DNA from 3 places in the Streptomyces sp. NPDC048191 genome. Region 3 is predicted to be linked to each of the others. Evidence: riboswitches for the same ligand, from Rfam matches in the RefSeq annotation. Region 3 holds a riboswitch; each other region holds the start of a gene.
What was found. A riboswitch is a leader RNA that binds a small molecule or an ion and turns the genes downstream of it on or off. The one in region 3 is predicted to bind cobalamin.
Positions count from the first base shown of each region.

Region 1: linked by a shared signal. The riboswitch ahead of AB0D93_RS14625 (ribonucleoside-diphosphate reductase subunit alpha) and the one ahead of AB0D93_RS03290 (cobalamin biosynthesis protein) in region 3 are both predicted to bind cobalamin.
Region 2: linked by a shared signal. The riboswitch ahead of AB0D93_RS39620 (HoxN/HupN/NixA family nickel/cobalt transporter) and the one ahead of AB0D93_RS03290 (cobalamin biosynthesis protein) in region 3 are both predicted to bind cobalamin.

Region 1 is NZ_JBEZMO010000007.1:167,668-174,303, forward strand. It holds gene AB0D93_RS14615 (hypothetical protein) at 1-663, shown strand, start outside; gene AB0D93_RS14620 (ribonucleotide-diphosphate reductase subunit beta) at 671-1,678, opposite strand; gene AB0D93_RS14625 (ribonucleoside-diphosphate reductase subunit alpha) at 1,735-4,098, opposite strand; cobalamin riboswitch at 4,225-4,367, opposite strand; gene AB0D93_RS14630 (GNAT family N-acetyltransferase) at 4,403-4,909, opposite strand; gene mctP (monocarboxylate uptake permease MctP) at 4,984-6,612, opposite strand; gene AB0D93_RS14640 (DUF3311 domain-containing protein) at 6,609-6,636, opposite strand, start outside.
Region 2 is NZ_JBEZMO010000049.1:22,581-29,216, forward strand. It holds gene AB0D93_RS39605 (hypothetical protein) at 255-629, shown strand; gene AB0D93_RS39610 (hypothetical protein) at 776-1,483, shown strand; gene AB0D93_RS39615 (metalloregulator ArsR/SmtB family transcription factor) at 1,690-2,097, opposite strand; cobalamin riboswitch at 2,178-2,367, shown strand; gene AB0D93_RS39620 (HoxN/HupN/NixA family nickel/cobalt transporter) at 2,394-3,500, shown strand; gene AB0D93_RS39625 (DeoR/GlpR family DNA-binding transcription regulator) at 4,245-5,006, shown strand; gene AB0D93_RS39630 (sugar ABC transporter substrate-binding protein) at 5,168-6,532, shown strand; gene AB0D93_RS39635 (sugar ABC transporter permease) at 6,617-6,636, shown strand, end outside.
Region 3 is NZ_JBEZMO010000002.1:59,270-65,905, forward strand. It holds gene AB0D93_RS03270 (class II aldolase/adducin family protein) at 1-250, opposite strand, end outside; gene AB0D93_RS03275 (lysozyme) at 440-1,192, shown strand; gene AB0D93_RS03280 (inorganic phosphate transporter) at 1,337-2,587, shown strand; gene AB0D93_RS03285 (hypothetical protein) at 2,623-2,850, shown strand; cobalamin riboswitch at 2,996-3,138, shown strand; gene AB0D93_RS03290 (cobalamin biosynthesis protein) at 3,236-4,180, shown strand; gene AB0D93_RS03295 (cobyric acid synthase) at 4,177-5,721, shown strand; gene cobN (cobaltochelatase subunit CobN) at 5,718-6,636, shown strand, end outside.

The DNA of each region.
Region 1 (6,636 bases), on a different contig from region 3:
GTCAACGGCGGGAAGAACGTCATCATCGGCACGTCCCGGCGCGTCACGTACCCGATTGCCATCACCGTCAAGGACAACTCGGGGGTGAAGGGCCTGTCGCACGTCAGCGTCTTCAACAAGGCCGACGGCTGGGGCTTCGGCGACTGGACCGGCACCACGTGCGTCAGGAAGAGCTCCACCACGTCCGTGTGCACGGCCACGATGGAGCTCGCCCCGCAGTCGCTCCCGGGCAGCCTGCCCGAGGACGTCGACAACACCGTCGGCGTCTGGCAGGTCGACGCCACGGTCCGGGCCAACGACGGTGACTACTGGATCGCCGACGACATCGCCGAGTTCAAGACGAAGCGTGCCTCCGAGCTGACGACCGACGCCTCACCCGAGCCCGTCGCCAAGGGCGCGAAGCTGACCGTCACCGGCCGGCTGACCCGGGCGAACCGGGAGGACCTGCAGTACCACGGGTTCACCGGGCAGGACGTGAAGCTCCAGTTCAGGGCGGACGGCGCCGCCCACTACGCCACGGTCAAGACCGTCCGCACGGGCGACGCCGGGAAGCTCGGCACCAAGGTCACCGCCACCTCTGCGGGCAGCTGGTTCTGGTACTTCCCCGGCACGACGACGACCGCTCGCGTCGTGTCGGCCGGGGACGCGGTGAAACTGAGGTAACCGCCGGTCAGAAGTCCTCGTCCAGGTCGACGGTGCCCTCGACCGCGACCTGGTACGCCGACGGGCGGCGCTCGAAGAAGTTCGTCAGCTCCTGGACGCCCTGCAGCTCCATGAAGGAGAACGGGTTCTCCGAGCCGTACACCGGGGCGAAACCGAGGCGGGACAGGCGTTGGTCGGCGACGCACTCCAGGTACTGCCGCATCGACTCGGTGTTCATGCCCGGCAGGCCGTCACCGCACAGGTCGCGCGCGAACTGCAGCTCGGCCTCGACGGCCTCCTTGAGCATGTCGGTGACCTGCTGCTGGAGGGCGTCGTCGAACAGGTCCGGTTCCTCCTTGCGGACGGTGTCGACCACGTCGAAGGCGAACGACATGTGCATGGTCTCGTCGCGGAACACCCAGTTGGTGCCGGTGGCGAGGCCGTGCAGCAGACCCCGGCTGCGGAACCAGTAGACGTACGCGAAGGCACCGTAGAAGAACAGGCCCTCGATGCACGCGGCGAAGCAGATCAGGTTGAGCAGGAAGCGCCGGCGGTCGGCCTTCGTCTCCAGCCGGTCGAGCTTGTCCACCGAGTCCATCCACGTGAAGCAGAACTGCGCCTTCTCGCGGATGGAGGGGATGTTCTCGACGGCCGCGAAGGCCGCCGCCCGGTCGTCCGGGTCGGGGAGGTAGGTGTCCAGGAGCGTCAGGTAGAACTGGACGTGCACGGCCTCCTCGAAGAGCTGACGGCTCAGGTACAGCCGCGCCTCGGGGGAGTTGATGTGCTTGTACAGCGTCAGCACCAGGTTGTTGGCGACGATCGAGTCACCCGTCGCGAAGAACGCGACCAGGCGGCCGATGAGGTGCTGCTCCTCGGGCGTCAGCTTCGCTAGGTCGGCGACGTCCGAGTGGAGGTCGACCTCCTCCACGGTCCAGGTGTTCTTGATCGCGTCCCGGTAGCGCTCGTAGAAGTCCGGGTAGCGCATGGGGCGCAGAGTCAGCTCGAAGCCCGGGTCGAGCAGGTTCTTGGCAGTCATCACAGTCGGCGCGAAGCGCCGTCCTCCAGGGGTGGTGGTCGGGTGGCGGGTGGGAATTACTGGCAGGCCTCGCAGGACTCGGGGTTTTCCAGGGAGCAGGCGACCGCGTCGGGGTCGGCGGCCTGCTGGACGGGGATGGCGGAAGGTGTCTGCGCCTGGGCGGCGCGGGCGATGCGGGTCGCCGGGCGCGAGCGCAGGTAGTACGTCGTCTTCAGGCCCGACTTCCAGGCGTACGCGTACATCGAGGAGAGCTTGCCGATGGTCGGCGTCTCCATGAAGAGGTTGAGGGACTGCGCCTGGTCCAGGAACGGGGTGCGCGCCGCGGCCATGTCGATCAGGCCGCGCTGCGGGATCTCCCACGCCGTGCGGTACAGCGCCCGTACGTCGGCCGGGATCCAGGCGAAGTCCTGCACCGAGCCGTTGGACTCGCGCAGCGCCTCCCGGGTCCGCGCGTCCCACACGCCGAGGTTCTTCAGGTCCTGCACCAGGTAGGAGTTGACCTGCAGGAACTCGCCGGAGAGCGTCTCGCGCTTGAACAGGTTGGAGACCTGCGGCTCGATGCACTCGTACACGCCCGCGATGGAGGCGATGGTGGCCGTCGGGGCGATCGCGAGCAGCAGCGAGTTGCGCATGCCGACGGACGCGATGCGCGACCGCAGGGCGGCCCAGCGCTCCGGCCAGGCCGGCTCGACGCCGTAGTGGTCGGGGTGCAGCACACCCTGGGCCGTACGGGTCTTCTCCCAGGCCGGCAGCGGGCCGTTGCGCTCGGCGAGGTCGGCGGAGGCCTCGTACGCGGCGAGCATGATCCGCTCGGCGATCCGCGTGGACAGGGCCTCCGCCTCCGGCGAGTCGAAGGGCAGACGCAGCTTGAAGAAGACGTCCTGAAGACCCATCGCGCCGAGGCCGACGGGACGCCACTTGGCGTTCGACCGTCCCGCCTGCTCGGTCGGGTAGAAGTTGATGTCCACGACACGGTCGAGGAAGGTGACGGCGGTGCGGACGGTCTCGTCCAGCCGCTGCCAGTCGATGTCCCCGTCGGCCACGAAGGCACCGAGGTTCACCGAACCGAGGTTGCAGACCGCCGTCTCCCCGTCGTCCGTGACCTCCAGGATCTCCGTGCAGAGGTTGGAGGAGTGGACCACGTGGCCCGGCAGGGCCGTCTGGTTGGCGGTGCGGTTGGCGGCGTCCTTGAAGGTCATCCAGCCGTTGCCGGTCTGCGCGAGGGTGCGCATCATCCGGCCGTACAGCTCACGGGCCGGCATGGACTTCCTCGCCAGACCCGCCGCCTCGGCCTTGCGGTAGGCGGCGTCGAACTCCGCGCCCCACAGGTCCACCAGTTCCGGCACGTCCGCCGGGGAGAACAGCGACCACTGCTCGTCGGCGTTGACCCGGCGCATGAACTCGTCCGGGACCCAGTGCGCGAGGTTCAGGTTGTGCGTGCGGCGGGCGTCCTCACCGGTGTTGTCCCGCAGCTCCAGGAACTCCTCGACGTCGGAGTGCCAGGTCTCCAGGTAGACGGCCGCGGCACCCTTGCGCCGGCCGCCCTGGTTCACGGCCGCCACCGAGGCGTCCAGGGTCTTCAGGAACGGGACGATGCCGTTGGAGTGCCCGTTCGTGCCCCGGATCAGCGAACCGCGGCTGCGGATGCGGGAGTACGACAGACCGATGCCACCGGCGTGCTTGGAGAGCCGGGCGACCTGGTGGTAGCGGTCGTAGATGGAGTCCAGCTCGTCCAGCGGGGAGTCGAGGAGGTAGCAGGACGACATCTGGGGGTGCCGCGTGCCGGAGTTGAAGAGGGTGGGGGAGGAGGGGAGGTAGTCCAGGCGGCTCATCAGCCCGTAGAGCGCGGCGACTTCGTCGGCCGACCTGGTCGTGTCGTCCTCGGCCAGGCCGCTCGCCACGCGCAGCATGAAGTGCTGGGGCGTCTCGATGACCCTGCGGGTGATGGGGTGCCGCAGCAGGTAGCGGCTGTGCAGGGTGCGCAGGCCGAAGTAGCCGAAGCGGTCGTCGGCCCGCCGGTCGATCAGCGCGTCGAGCCGCTCGGCGTGCAGCCGCGCGAACTCGGCGGTCCGGTCCGCGATGAGCCCCTCGCGGTGCCCGACGGCCACGGACTCGGTGAAGGACGTCACGCCCTGCGAGGCGGCCTCGGCGCGGATGGAGACGGTCAGCAGCCGGGCGGCGAGCCGGGAGTAGGCGGGGTCGTCGGAGATGAGTCCGGCGGCGGCCTCCGTGGCCAGCTCGCGCAACTCCGCCTCGTCGGCCCGAGCGGACCGGCCGCGCAGCGCGGCGGCGGCGACCCGGCCGGGGTCGGCGTCGGGGAGGTCGGCGGTCAGCTCGGTCAGGGTCCGCAGCAGCGCGGCACCGGGACCGTCGGTCTCCAGGCCGCTGGCTGAAGCCGGATCTGCTGGCGCGATGGTCACGTGGGGCTCTCCCTCGCTCGGCACGGGGGCCTTGCGGAGGGCAGGGGGCAGCCACGAGCGCACACGGCGTCGCGTCCACCGGCCCACCCCACGAGGCCCGGACGTCGGAAGGCACCCGGGCCGGACGGCCGGGCGCGTGCTGCCGGCAGGTCCTCGGACTGACACAGGCGCGCGAACACGCGCAAGTACACCGTTGCGGGACAGTTCCGGATTCGCACCGGATTCCCCTGCGGCGACAGCGAGGTCGAGCATACATCTAGTGCCGGGCTGTCGTGTCACCCCCAGATGTTGTGTCGTGGCGGTGTCAGAGTGTCAACTCGTAGGTGAGCAGAGTGATGTGGTCCAGCTCGGGCAGCGGATTCCAGTCCCGCTCGGGTGTGCGAACGAAACCCAGCCGTTCGTAGATGCGGTGGGCGGCGTGCATCGTGCGCTGGGTGGACAGGACGACGGCCCGGCAGCCCTCGGTGGCTCGCGCCCGGTCGACGCAGGCCCGCACGAGGGCCTCACCGGCGCCCTGGCCGCGCGCGGCGCCGGCCACGGCCAGCATGCGGATCTCGGCCTCACGGGGGCGGGCGATGTCGGCCATGGGGCCGGGGGACGGGACGAAGGTGACGCCGCCGAGGAGGGTGTCGTTCCGCATGGCCACGAGCACGTCGGCCGCGGCGGCTCTCTTGGCCACGTCTCGCAGCTCGCCGAGGTACCGGTCGCTCTCGCCGAAGTCCAGGAGGCCGTCCTGGAGGTAGGCCTGGGCGGTGATCTCACCGAGGGTTTCGTACTGGCCGGGGTGCGCGGGCCGGATCACGATGTCCATGGCACCGAGTCTGCCGGAGGGGTACGACGACGGGCCGCCGGATTTTCCCCGGCGGCCCGTCGTACGACGGCTGCCTAGTGACCGGCGCCGGCCGTCGCAGGCGGAAGCTCCACCTGGACCCCCGGGTCGCCCGCGTCCGCCGTGTAGTCGTCCGGCCTGGTCTCGTCGAGGCCCTCGGGGGCCTTCAGCGCCTTCAGGACGAAGGTCAGGACCACGGTGACCACGACGTTCAGCACGAACGCCGTGAGGCCGATGTAGCCGATCTCGCCGATGCCCGGGATCTCCTTCGCCGAGCCGCCGAAGTGCTTCTGGGTCGGGGAGGCGACGCCGTACGCGGCGAACGTGCCGTACACCATGCCGACCGCCCAGCCCGCGAGCAGGGCCCAGCGGTGGAACCAGCGGGTGAACAGGCCGCCGACCAGCGCCGGGAAGGTCTGCAGGATCCAGATGCCGCCCAGCAGCTGGAAGTTGATGGCGACCGTCTTGTCCATGGTGAGGACGAAGACCAGCGCGCCGACCTTCACCAGCAGCGAGACGATCTTGGAGACCTGGGCCTCCTGCTTCGGTGTGGCGTCCGGCTTGATGAAGTCCCGGTAGATGTTGCGGGTGAAGAGGTTCGCCGCCGCGATCGACATGATCGCCGCCGGCACCAGCGCGCCGATGCCGATCGCCGCGAAGGCCACGCCCGCGAACCAGTCCGGGAACATGTCCTCGAACAGCTGCGGGATCGCCAGCTGCCCGTTGGTGACCTTGACCCCGGCCGCGATCGCCATGAAGCCCAGCAGGGCCAGCAGCCCCAGCATCAGGGAGTACAGCGGCAGGATCGTGGTGTTGCGGCGGATCACCTCACGGCTCTTGGAGGAGAGCGTCGCGGTGATCGAGTGCGGGTACATGAAGAGCGCCAGCGCGGAGCCCAGGGCCAGGGTGGCGTACGTCCACTGGCCCGCCTCGGGCGGCACGAGCGCGCCGCGCGGCTTGCCCGTCGCCGGGTTGACCTGGCTGAACGCGTGGCCCGCCTTGGCGAAGACGTCGTCGAAGCCGCCCAGCTTGATCGGGATGTAGATGATCGCCACCGCGATGACGATGTAGATCAGCGCGTCCTTGACGAAGGCGATCAGGGCGGGGGCCCGCAGCCCGGAGGAGTAGGTGTAGGCCGCCAGCACGCCGAAGGCGATCAGCAGCGGCAGGTCCTTCACGAACCAGTTGGTGTTGTCGCCGCCGCCGACGCCCATCACGTCCAGCACCGCCTGGATGCCGACCAGCTGGAGCGCGATGTAGGGCATCGTCGCCAGGATGCCGGTCAGCGCCACCGCCAGCGACAGGCCCCTGGAGCCGAAGCGGCCGCGGACGAAGTCGGAGGTGGTGACGTACCCGTGGCGGTGCGAGACCGACCACAGGCGGGGCAGGAAGGTGAAGATCAGCGGGTAGACCAGGATCGTGTACGGCACCGCGAAGAAGCCGGACGCGCCCGCCGCGTAGATCGCCGCAGGCACGGCGACGAAGGTGTACGCCGTGTACAGGTCGCCGCCGAGCAGGAACCAGGTGACCCAGGTGCCGAAGGACCGCCCGCCCAGGCCCCATTCGTCCAGGGAGTGCTCGTTCTCGGCCCTGCGCCAGCGTGCGGCGAGGAAGCCCATGACCGTGACGGCCAGGAAGAAGAAGATGAAGACGCCGAGCGCGACGCCGTTGACGCCGTTCTTCACTTCGCCTCACCGCCCTGCTGGGCG
Region 2 (6,636 bases), on a different contig from region 3:
GGTGACGACCGCGCCCTGCGTGGGGCGGTCTGCGAAGCCAGACTAGCCCGAATGGGTGACCCCGCCCTCGGATACGTGGGATGCCTGTAGGCCTTTGCTGACACGACCGCGAGCCCTGCCCTGTATTCGAGGCAACACGCAGCGCGAGCCCCGGATGTGCGGACTGCGGCTCCCACACGTGTGCTGGAGACAGGGGCCGGTCTCTCCGGCTGCGCGGCAGGCCCCCCGGCTCAGCCACGCGAGAGGAGCACGGGATGCGGACGGCACGCCTTTTCCCTGCAGCAGCGGCTGCGGCTACGGCACTACTGGCCATCCCGAACACCACCGCGTACGCAGGAGACTTCGGCCTCCTGGAGGTCACACCGAACCCCGCCTATCCGGGCAGTACGGTCAACCTCAACAGCTCGGAATGCGGCAGCAACAGCTCGGCCATCGTCTATGCCCAGGTGCTCGACGCCGGGACGGTGCGTCTGACGTCCCGGGGCCAGACCCACCCGGAGGACGTCCAGGGCACACTGCGGATCCCGAACTCCGTCCCGCCGGCCTCCTATGCCCTGGGCGGGAAGTGCGCCAACGGCCGCAAGCTGGACGCCACCCTCGAAATCAAAACCCGGAACCGAATTCCGTGACACCACCCGCTTGGGGGGATGACGACCGCGGAGTCCGCAGGAAAAGAGTCCTCGTCCTGGCTGGGTTTGTTGCCGCTGGATCTCCCGAGGACCGGAAGTGACGCTCACGTGTGTCCCCGCAGCCAACACGAACGGGAGTTTGAAAAATGGACAACAAACTCAGGAAAATCGGTGTCGCAGTGACGGCCACCTCCTGCCTGGTGGCGGGCGCCTGGGCCATGGCGGAAACAGACGCCGGTGCGGCGACGAAGGCACCCGATCGCGCGCCCAGCGCCAAGGTCATCAAGTGCTACCGGACGCACAAGGAACCGAAGGCGATCCATTGCTACGAGGTCAAGAAGCGACACGCACGCCACAACGGCCGTGACGTCATCGTGATCGTCCTCGTGCGGGTTCCCATACCGAAGAACCCGCCGGCCATCATCGTCGTACCGTCACTGCCCCGTCCGACCGAGACATCACCGGCGCCGGCCACGAGTCCGCCCGAGACCGGCCCCACGCCGCAACAGCCGAGCCCCACCGCGACGGAGACCGGTTCGCCCACCGCGACGGAGACCGGTTCGCCCACCGCGACGGAGACCGGTTCGCCCACCGCGACGGAGACCGGGTCCCCCACCGCGACGGAGACCGGAACCCCCACCGCAACGGACAACGGAACTCCCACCGCAACGGACAACGGAGCCCCCACCGCGACGGACACCGGGGCCCCCACCGCAACCGACAACGGAGGCACGGACACCGGAGCACCCGCCGCAACGGACAACGGAGGAACCGACACCGGGGGCTCGGACACCGGAGGCTCAGACACAGGAGGCTCGGACACCGGAGGCTCGGACACCGGAGACGGCAGCTGACCCCATCGCGGGACCCTGCCCGGACCTGTAGGGCGTAGCGCCTGTTCCAGGTCCGGGCAGCGGTGTGCTGCAAGCCCCTGGGACAGCGGCCTCTGGGGCGGCCGAGTTGGCGCCGGCGCCCGATCGTGGGCTCGGCCGACTTCGTGTGCAACCGCCGCGGTTGGTCCTGCGGACGGCTCGCCGCGACTGCGCGCAGCTACGGGTCCTCACTGTCCTCCCGTGCTACTCGCTCCTCCTGACGGCGTGCTGCCGACGTTCGTATCGCGTGACGCGCAGTGTTCCAGCAAAGCTGAGATCGGGCCGTCGATGAGCCGGTAGCGCACGATTCGGCCATCCTTCTCGCCCTGGACGATGCCGGCGGTCCGCAACAGGCGCAGGGCCTGGGACACGGCCGTGTCCCGCATGCCGGTGGCGACGGCCAGGTCGGAGACGGCGATGGCGCCCGCCTCATGGAGAGCCAGCAGCAGGGACAGGCGCCCGGGATCGGAGAGCAGAGAGAAGCGGTCGGCCCAAGCGCGCACGCGTTCGGGCGCGCCGACAGCGGCGATGGCATCGCAGACCCGATGGTCGTCGATGATCCGCTGCCCGGCACGTTCCGCGGGGACGAGATGCATGCCCTCATCATCGCAGTCGCCGGCGCTCCAGCCGGACACCTGATCAGTTGTGCAATCTTGCAGCCTCCGTCTTCAGCCTTCTAGGGTGGGCGGGTCGTGGTGTTCGGGAAGACCGGTGACAGCCCCTCAAAGGCTCAGTCCGGAGCGGCCCTCGCCACTGTGATCGGGGAGTTCCCACCCATGCATTGCCACTGGCCTCACGGCTGGGAAGGCAGGGGCGGGCACGATGACCCGTCAGCCAGGAGACCGGCCACGACAGCACGAGACTGATCCACGAGGTGCTGGAGCGTGACTGTATGACCGTGTCCCGAGGCGTGCCCGAAACCGACGCCCCTTCCTTCCGCTGGCGCCGTGAGGACACCCTCCGCACGGCCGGCCTCCTGGGCGTGATCGTCGCTCTGCACGTCGTGGCTTTCGGGATCCTCTTCCTGCTCGTGGTCCCGCACCACTACGAGGTCGGCTCCAAGGCGTTCGGAGTGGGGCTGGGCATCACGGCCTACACCCTTGGTATGCGGCACGCGTTCGACGCCGACCACATCGCCGCGATCGACAACACCACCCGCAAGCTGATGGCCGACGGTCAGCGTCCGGTGTCGGTGGGCTTCTGGTTCGCGCTCGGGCACTCCAGCGTGGTGGTCGTCATGGCCGTGCTGGTCGCCGGCGGCGCCAAGCTCGCGGGCACGCTGATGAACGACGGCTCGCGAACCCACCAAGTCCTCGGTACCGTGGGCACCACGGTCTCCGGAAGTTTCCTGTATCTCATCGCCGCCCTCAATCTGGTCGCGCTGTTCGGAATCATGCGCGTCTTCAGGGCGATGCGCGTCGGCCGCTACGACGAGGCCGAGCTGCAGGCCCACCTCGAGTCGCGCGGCTTCATGAACCGTCTCCTCGGCCGGCTCACCAAGTCCATTCGCCGGCCCGGCCAGATGTTCCCGCTCGGCTTCCTCTTCGGCATCGGCTTCGACACCACCACCGAGGTGCTGCTCCTCGCCCTGGCCGGCAACGGCGCCGCCGCCGGACTGCCCTGGTACGCGGTGGTGTGCCTGCCGCTGCTCTTCGCCGCCGGCATGAGCCTGTTCGACACCCTCGACGGCACCTTCATGAACTTCGCCTACCAGTGGGCCTTCTCCAACCCCGTCCGCAAGGTCTTCTACAACCTCACCATCACCGGCCTGTCGATCGTGGTGGCCTTCTTCGTCGGCACCATCGAGCTGGTCGGCGTGCTGCACGACAAGCTCGGCCTGGACGACGGTGTCACCGGCTGGATCGCGGACCTGAACCTGGACAACGTCGGCTACGTCATCGTCGGCCTGTTCGTGGTGGTCTGGGCCATGGCCATCGCGTACTGGCGCCTCGCCAAGGTCGAGGACCGCTGGAACGCCCGGACCGCTGACGCCGGCTGACCGAGGAGCACCCGACGGCTCGGCCAGGAGTCGGCGCCGGCTGCCCAGGAGCAGGTGCCTTCGTCCTGGAGCGCCGGCCGGATGAGGAGGCCGCCACGCAGGCAGGCGACCGGGCGGCCGTCGCCGGGGGGCGGCCGCGCCGCCCCCGCTGTCACCGGCGGGGAGGTGCCCCAGCGGGTACGGGCCCTGCTTGGCGCCGCCTCCTGCGCGCCGAAGTCTGCCCTGGCCGGCCGGTGCCCTGCTGCCGGGCACGTGCTGCGTTCGCCGTCGACTCACGTTGCAGACCCGGGCCGACGGCAGCGGTACGTACGCCACCGGCCGCTCTCCCCCTCCGCAGTCCCCAGGACTGGGAACACCCGCCTCGGACGAGCCCACCCGACACCGTCTCCAACTCGCCGATATGCGCCTGATGAACACGCGGCGCCAACACCGGCCCGCTCCGCGGACACGTCGTGCGGAGCGGGCCCTCGCGGTTCGCGGACCTCTTGCCGGGCCCGTGATCATTGGCAGCCGCACTTCGCCGTCCGCCCGAACCGGGCACTGCAGGCGGCCCACACGGGCACCGGCAAACGGGCAAAACTCACTGCGGGCGCCCTGACCTGGGGATTCACTCAATCACTCCAGGCATCATCGGGCGGTTTCAGGCCCATTGTGGGCGGGTTTGCTGCAAAAGGCGATTGGTATAAATGTGCGGCAAGACCGGGCGCGCCGTGCCCGGACCGGGTATGGAAGGCGAGGTGAGCGATGAACGCCGAGGAGCGTCAGAGCCGGATTCTCGCGCTCGCCCGTCACCAGGGGCGTGTCGAGGTCACCACCACGGCCGTCGATCTGGCTGTCGCGCCGGAGACCATCCGTCGTGACCTCAGCGTCCTGGAACGCAGGGGCCTGCTCCGCCGCACCTACGGCGGCGCCTACCCCGTGGAGGGCGCGGGCTTCGAGACGGGCCTCCCCGAACGAGAGGCCCTGCACGTCAAGGACAATCGCCGCATCGCCGCGGAGGCGGTCAAGCTCCTTGGTGACGCGGAGACCGTGTTCGTGGACGAGGGCTACACCCCGCAGCTCCTCGCCGCGCTCCTCCCGGGCGACAGGCCCCTGACCGTGGTCACCGCATCACTGTCCACAGCAGCCGCGATCGTGGACTCTCCGCACGTCACCGTGTTGCTCCTCGGAGGCCGGGTCCGGTCGCGGACCCTGGCCACGGTGGGCTCATGGGCGTGCGCCATGCTCGAGCGATTCGTGATCGACCTGGCCTTCCTCGGGTCGAACGGGATCTCCCGGGAGCTTGGCCTGACCACCCCCGATCCGGTTGTGGCCGACGTCAAGGCCAAGGCGCTGACAGTGTCGCGCCGACGCGTCTTCATGGGGCACCACAGCAAGTTCGGCGCGAGCAGCTTCTGCCGCTTCGCCGGCGTGGGCGACTTCGAGGCGATCGTCACCGACATGGGGCTGTCCAGTGCCGAGGCACACCGCTACTCACTGATGGGACCCCGCGTCCACCGGGTCTGACCCGCTCAGCCCGCAATCCCCCACCGCCAGGGACGACTTCGCCGGAGCCGCCCCGACGGCACCCGCTGCCCACGCAGCCGCAACACCCGCCGCATGTCCGAGCCCATATTCACCCCCTCCCCCTTGTTGCCTACACCCGACATTTCATGAAAGGGACGATCATGACTTCAAGACCGACTGTTCTGCGGCGCGCTGTGCCGCTCGGCGCGCTCGCCGTGTGCGGCGCGCTGCTCACGGCATGCGCGGGCGCCGGCGGCGCGGGGGGCGGCTCCGGCTCGCACTCCATCAACGTACTGATGGTGAACAACCCGCAGATGGCGGACCTGCAGAAGCTCACGGCGGCCAATTTCACCAAGCAGACCGGCATCAAGGTCAACTTCACGGTGCTGCCGGAGAACGACGTCCGTGACAAGATCACCCAGGACTTCTCCAGCCAGGCCGGCCAGTACGACGTGGCGACGATCAGCAACTACGAGACACCGATCTACGCCAAGAACGGCTGGCTCGCCCCGCTGACCTCGTATGCGAAGAAGGACACCGCCTTCGACCAGAGCGACATCCTGCCCGCCATGCAGCAGTCGCTGACCGCGTCCGGCCAGATATACGCCGAGCCGTTCTACGGTGAGTCGTCCTTCCTGATGTACCGCAAGGACGTCTTCAAGGAGAAGGGGCTGACCATGCCGGCCAACCCCACCTGGCGGCAGGTGGCCGCCCTGGCCGCCAAGGCGGACGGCGCCAAGTCCGGGATGAAGGGCATCTGCCTGCGTGGTCTGCCGGGATGGGGCGAGGTGATGGCCCCGTTGACCACGGTGGTCAACACCATGGGCGGCACCTGGTTCGACAAGGACTGGAAGGCCCAGGTCGACAGCTCCGCCTTCACCAAGGCGACCAAGTTCTACGTCGACCTCGTGCGAGCCCACGGTGAGGCGGGCGCTCCCCAGTCCGGGTTCGCCGAGTGCCTCAATGACATGGAGCAGGGCAAGGTCGCCATGTGGTACGACGCGACCTCCGCGGCCGGGTCGCTCGAAGCCGGCGGCTCGCCGGTGGCCGGGAAGATGGGCTACGCTCCCGCGCCGGTCGACCAGACCAAGAGCTCGGGCTGGCTCTACACCTGGGCCTGGGGCCTGCAGAAGGCGAGCAAGCACCAGGACGACGCCTGGAAGTTCATCTCCTGGGCGTCCAGCAAGCAGTACGAGGACCTGGTGGGCAAGAAGCTCGGCTGGTCCCGGGTCCCGGCGGGCAAGCGGAGCTCCACCTACACCAACCCCCAGTACGTCGCCGCGGCGTCGGCCTTCGCAGGGGCCACCGCGAACGCGTTGAAGGCCGCCGACCCGCAGAACCCTGGTGTGCAGCCCCGGCCCGCGCCCGGTATCCAGTTCGTCGGCATCCCCGAGTTCACCGACCTGGGCACGCAGGTCTCCCAGCAGATCAGCTCCGCCATCGCCGGCAAGACCAGTGTCGATCAGGCACTGAAGTCCAGCCAGGCGCTCGCCGAGAAGGTCGCCGCCAAGTACGCGGCCAAGTGATCCCTGCCCGATCCACCCGACGTTCCCGACCGCCCGGTCCCGCCCACGCGGGACCGGGGGCGGGAGCACAGCGGAGACACACCGATGACCCTCACTGACTCGCT
Region 3 (6,636 bases):
TGGGCAGCTCGCTGGTCGGCACCAGCGTGCCGAGCACCTGGCGTCCGGTGAGGTCGACGCCGGTGAGGTCGTCCGGGGTGAGCCGGTCGTACGGCACGCCCGACGGGGTGACCAGCACGAGGTCGCCGACGCGCGCCGAGACGTTGCCCGAGGTGCCGACGACCAGCCCGTCGGCCACGGTCCGCCGCGCCGTCGCGACCAGTTCCGTCCAGATCCGTTCCAGTTCCGCGTCCCGCCGCTGTTCAGCCATGCCGCGATCCTGCCAGCCGTGCCCACGGGGAGGGGGGCGGGCGGTCGCCGTCGGCCGAAAGTGCGTACCCCCGAACGAGCGGAAGTCGGGGTGATCGCGGCAAATGTGCGCCGGTTCGGTGATCGCCGGACCTTCAATGGTCCCTCTTGCCCGCCGGGCGCTCCCGCGTCCGCCCACCAGGGGAGACACATGGCCCGTGAACGCACTCTTCGCCGCCGTCGCGCCGGTGTCCTCGCGACGGCCACCGCGGCGCTCGCCCTGGCGTGCACCGCGACCGTGGCGGCCGGGCCTCCGGCACTGGCCTCGGGCCTGCCCCGGGGGCACGACGTGTCCTCCCACCAGAAGCGCGTCGACTGGCAGGCCGCCCGGTCCAGGGGCGCACGGTTCGTCTACGTCAAGGCGACCGAGTCCACGAACTACCGCAACCCCTACTTCTCCCAGCAGTACGGCGGCGCGCGGAAGGCTGGCCTGATCCGGGGCGCGTACCACTTCGCCCGGCCGGACAAGTCCTCCGGCGCCCGGCAGGCCGCGTACCTGGTGCGGCACGGCGGCGCCTGGCGGGCGGACGGCTGGACGCTGCCGCCCGCGCTCGACATCGAATACAACCCCTACAGCAAGAAGCACAAGTGCTACGGACTGGGCAGGAAGCGGATGGTCCGCTGGATCCGGTCGTTCAGCGACGAGATCAAGCGGGAGACCGGCCGCCGCCCGGTGATCTACACGACGGCCCAGTGGTGGAAGCTGTGCACCGGCAACAGCCGCGCGTTCTCGAAGAGTCACGCCCTGTGGATCGCCCGGCACAGTGCGCGGCCGGGGACGCTGCCGGGCGGCTGGCGGTACTGGACCTTCTGGCAGTACGGCACCAAGGGCCGCTTCCCGGGTGACCAGAATCTCTTCGACGGGTCCGTGAGCCGGCTGAGGGTCTTCGCGCGGGGCCGGTAGCCAAGGGGCGCCTGGGGTGGCGGAGCGAAGCGGAACCCCACCCCCTCCCTAATGACACCCCGAGGTCCGACTCAGTTCATCTTCCGTTCACCCAGGTTGCCTACGTTCGACCAGCCAATGACGCTCGAACGATTGCCTGGGTAAATGGAAAGCTTCTCGCTGATCCTCGCGATAGTGGTCGTAACCGCTCTCGCGTTCGATTTCACGAACGGTTTCCACGACACCGCCAACGCGATGGCCACCACCATCTCCACCGGCGCCCTGAAGCCCAAGATCGCGGTGGCCATGTCCGCCGGCCTCAATCTGGTGGGCGCGTTCCTCTCCGTCGAGGTCGCGAACACGATCTCCAAGGGTCTCGTCGACGAGACCGGCATCCGTCCCGAGGTCATCTTCGCCGCCCTGGTCGGCGCGATCCTCTGGAACCTGCTGACCTGGCTGGTGGGCCTGCCGTCCAGTTCCTCGCACGCCCTGATGGGCGGCCTGATCGGCGCCGCCGTCGCCTCCGCCGGTTTCGGCGCCGTGCACGGTGACGTACTGGTCACCAAGGTCATCCTCCCGGCGATCGCCGCGCCGGTGGTGGCGGGCCTCGCCTCGCTGCTGGCCACCCGGTTCTCCTACGGCATCGGCGGCAAGGCCGAGGGCGAGGCCACCCGCAAGGGCTACCGCGCCGGCCAGATCGCCTCCGCCGGCCTGGTCTCCCTCGCCCACGGCACCAACGACGCCCAGAAGACGATGGGCGTCATCACCCTCGCGCTGATCGCGGGCGGCGCCATCGCGCCGGGCTCGAACCCTCCCACCTGGGTGATCCTCTCCGCCGGCCTGGCCATCGCGCTCGGCACCTACATCGGCGGCTGGCGCATCATCCGCACCATGGGCAAGGGCCTGACCGAGCTGGAGCCGCGCCAGGGCTTCGCCGCCCAGACCAGCGCCGCGACCGCCATCCTCGCCTCCTCCCACCTGGGCTTCTCCCTGTCCACCACGCACGTCGTCTCCGGCTCGGTGATGGGCGCCGGCGTCGGCCGCAAGGGCGGGGTGGTCCGCTGGTCCACCGCGACCCGGATGGCCGTCGCCTGGGTGCTCACCCTCCCGGCCGCCGCGCTGGTCGGCGCGGGCGCCGAGTCCGTCACGGAACTCGGGGACTGGGGCACCGCCGTGGTCGCCGTCTTCCTCGTCGCCGCGAGCGCCACGATCTGGAAGATCTCCCGCCGTGAGGTCGTCGACCACACCAACGTCGTCGACGGCCCCGCGGAGCCGGCCGGCGTGGTCACCACCGCCATCGCCGCGGTGACCCCGCCCCCCGCCGGTCCGATCACGGAGGACCTGACGGCCACGATCGCCTCCCCGGCCGTCCCCGAATCCGCGCCCGAGGCCGTCCCGCCGGCCGCCACCGTCTGACCCCGGCCACCTCCGGTTCCCAAGGAAGCATCCCCATGAAGATCGACTGGTCGGCCATCGGCTCCGTCTTCGGCGTCAGCCTCGTGTTCACCGTGGCCCTGGTGACCCTGTTCACCCTGGGCGTCAACGGACTGGCCCGGCGCGAGAAGGCGGCGGCCCAGGGCAACTCCGCGGCACTCGCCGTGACCGGCGCCTACGTCTGCTTCGCCGCGTGCGCGGCGGCGGTGGCGTACGGCATCTACCTGATCGTCGCCAAGGCCTGACGGAGCACCGGACAGCAGGCACCGCGAAGGCTCCCCTCCACGCGTGACGGAGGGGAGCCTTCAGGCGTGCCCTGACGTCACGGACGTCCCCCACGATGTGGGGATCGGCACACTCTCCCCCCGCAGGTCAACGGCAAGTTGACGGCCGTTCCGGGTGCATGGTGGACTGCCCAGGCCATGTACGGCGACAGGAGAGGAAGCCGGTGTGAATCCGGCGCGGTCCCGCCACTGTCACCGGGGAAGAACCCCCGGGAGCCAGGAACTCTCACCGCCGAATCTCGTCGAACCAGGGCGCGGACACCCTGAGTGAGGACACCGATCGCCATGCCCGGCTGCCGAAGGACCCCTACCAGGCCCGCTGCTGTACTCACGGCCGGCTGAGCCGATGGGTGCCGCTCGCACTTATGCGTACGGCGCCGCCGCCGGCCTTCTCGGCGACCTGCTCCTCGGCGATCCCCGCCGCGGGCATCCGGTCGCCGCGTTCGGGCGTGCGGCCGCCGCCGTGGACCGCGCGTTGTGGCGCGACCACCGCGGCTGGGGCGCCCTGCACACGGTGGTGTGCGCCGGTGGCGCCGTCGCACTCGGCACCCTGGCCGCGCGCGCCGTACGCCCCTCCCCCACCGCCTCCGCCGCGCTGACCGCCGCCGCCACCTGGGCGGTCGTCGGCGGTACGTCGCTCGCCCGCGAGGCGCGTGCGGTCGGGCGTGCGCTGCAGGCCGGGGACGTCGCGGCGGCGCGGGCGCGGCTGCCGCATCTGTGCGGCCGGGACCCGCAGGCCCTGGACGCGGACGGGATCGCCCGGGCCGTGGTCGAGTCGGTCGCCGAGAACACCTCCGACGCCGTCGTGGGCGCGCTGGTGTGGGGCGCGGTGGCCGGGGTGCCGGGGCTGGTCGGCTTCCGCGCGGTCAACACCCTGGACGCGATGGTGGGTCACAAATCGCCCCGCTACGTGCGCTACGGCTGGGCCTCCGCCCGGCTCGACGACGTGGCCGGCTGGCCGGGGGCCCGGCTGACCGCCGTGCTCGCCGCGGCTGCCGGACCCGACCCGCGCGGTGCCCTGCGTGCCTGGCGGGCCGACGCCCGCAGGCACCCGAGCCCCAACGCGGGCCCCGTCGAAGCGTCGTTCGCGGGGGCGCTGGGGGTGCGGCTGGGCGGCACGCTGTCGTACGGCGGCCGGGTCGAGCACCGCCCCGTGCTCAACGGGGAGGCGGGCCGCGCCGTTCAGGTCACCGACATCGCCCGGGCCGTACGGCTCTCCCGCCGCGTCGGCCTGCTCGCGCTCGGCGTCACCCTCGCCGCGCGCCGACTCGTGAAGGGACGTGGGAAGTGAGCGGGGGTCTCCTCGTCGCCGGCACCACCTCCGACGCCGGCAAGAGCGTCGTGACGGCCGGGATCTGCCGGTGGCTGGTGCGCCAGGGCGTGAAGGTCGCGCCGTTCAAGGCGCAGAACATGTCGCTCAATTCGTTCGTGACCCGCGAAGGCGCGGAGATCGGGCGGGCGCAGGCCATGCAGGCCCAGGCCTGCCGGATCGAGCCGACCGCGCTGATGAACCCGGTGCTGCTCAAGCCGGGCGGCGAGCAGAGCAGTCAGGTGGTGCTGCTGGGCAGGCCGGTGGGCGAGCTGAGCGCGCGCGGGTACCACGGGGGACGGCAGCAGAAGCTCCTCGGCACGGTGCTGGACTGTCTGGCCGAGTTGCGGGGCACGTATGACGCGGTGATCTGTGAGGGGGCCGGCTCGCCCGCGGAGATCAATCTGCGGCGGACCGACATCGTGAACATGGGGATCGCGCGCCGTGCGCGGCTGCCCGTGCTGGTGGTCGGGGACATCGACCGCGGCGGCGTCTTCGCCTCCTTCTTCGGCACCGTCGCCCTGCTCTCGCCCGAGGACCAGGAACTGGTCGCCGGGTTCCTGGTGAACAAGTTCCGCGGCGATGTCAGCCTGCTGGAGCCCGGGTTGGACATGCTCCAGGGCCTGACCGGCCGGCCCACCTACGGCGTGCTGCCCTTCCGGCACGGGCTCGGCATCGACGAGGAGGACGGGATGGGGGTCCCCCCGCGCGAGCGAAGCCGAGCGTGGGAGAGGGACTCGCTGCGCGGCACGGTCCGCGAGTCGACCGTGAGTCCGCCGGCCGGCGAGGACGTGCTGCGGGTCGCCGTGTGCGCGATCCCCCTGATGTCCAACTTCACGGACGTGGACGCGCTGGCCGCCGAACCGGGGGTCGTGGTGCGGTTCGTGGACCGGCCGGAGGAACTGGCGGACGCGGACCTGGTGGTGGTTCCGGGGACACGCGGGACCGTACGGGCGCTGCGGTGGCTGCGCGAGCGCGGGCTCGCGGACGCCCTCGTGCGCAGGGCCGCCGAAGGACGCCCGGTCCTCGGCATCTGCGGTGGCTTCCAGATCCTCGGCGAGCGCATCGAGGACGAGGTCGAGTCCCGTGCCGGTACGGTCCCCGGGCTCGGTGTGCTGCCGGTGCGGGTGCGCTTCGCCCGCGAGAAGACCCTGACCCGGCCGTCCGGCGAGGCCCTCGGCGAACGGGTCGAGGGGTACGAGATCCACCACGGGGTCGCCGAAGTGACCGGTGGCGAGCCCTTCCTGGACGGCTGCCGGGTCGGGGGGACCTGGGGCACGCACTGGCACGGCTCACTGGAGTCGGACGGTTTCCGGCGGGCCTTCCTGCGCGAGGTGGCCGCCGCCGCGGGCCGCCGCTTCGTGCCCGCGCCGGACACCTCCTTCGCCGCGCTGCGCGAGGAGCAGCTCGACCGGCTCGGCGACCTGATCGAACAGCACGCGGACACGGACGCGCTGTGGCGGCTCATCGAGTCGGGCGCGCCGCAAGGACTGCCTTTCATCCCACCGGGAGCACCTGCATGAGCACAGTGTTGTTGTTGTCGACCGCCGACACGGATCTGCTGGCGGCCCGGGCCTGCGGAGCGGACTACCGCATCGGCAACCCGACCCGGGTGGACGTCGCGGGGGAACTCCCGGGGCTGCTCGACGGGACCGACCTCGCCGTCGTACGGCTGCTGGGCGGCAAGCGCGCCTGGGAGGAGGGACTGGCCGCGCTGAAGGCGGCCGGCGTCCCGACCGTGCTGCTGGGCGGCGAGGCCGTCCCCGACGCCGAGCTGATGGCGGAGTCGTCGGTGCCGGCCGGTGTGGTCGCGGAGGCGCTGAGGTACCTGGTCGAGGGCGGGCCCGCGAACCTGCTGGAGCTGTCCCGGTTCCTGTCGGACACCGTGCTGCTGACGGGTGAGGGCTTCGAGGAGCCGCGGAAGATGCCGGAGTACGGCGTCCACGGCGACCGTCCTCTCGTCGACGGCCGTCCGACCGTGGGCGTGCTGTTCTACCGGGCGCACGAGCTGAGCGGCAACACCGCCTTCGTGGACACCCTGTGCGAGGCGATCGAGGCGAAGGGCGCCAACGCCCTGCCCGTGTACTGCGGCTCGCTGCGCGGCGCGGACGCCGGGCTGTACGAGCTGCTGGGGAGGGCCGACGCGCTGGTCGCCACCGTGCTGGCGGCCGGCGGTACGCACGCCTCCCAGGCCTCGGCGGGCGGTGACGAGGAGTCCTGGGACATCGGCGCGCTCGCCGACCTCGACGTCCCGGTCCTGCAGGGGCTCTGCCTCACCTCCTCGCAGGCCGCCTGGCAGGAGTCGGACGCCGCCCTGTCCCCCATGGACGCGGCGATGCAGGTCGCGATCCCGGAGTTCGACGGCCGGCTGGTCACCGTGCCGTTCTCCTTCAAGGAACAGGGCCCGGACGAGGTGCCGGTGTACGTCGCCGACCCGG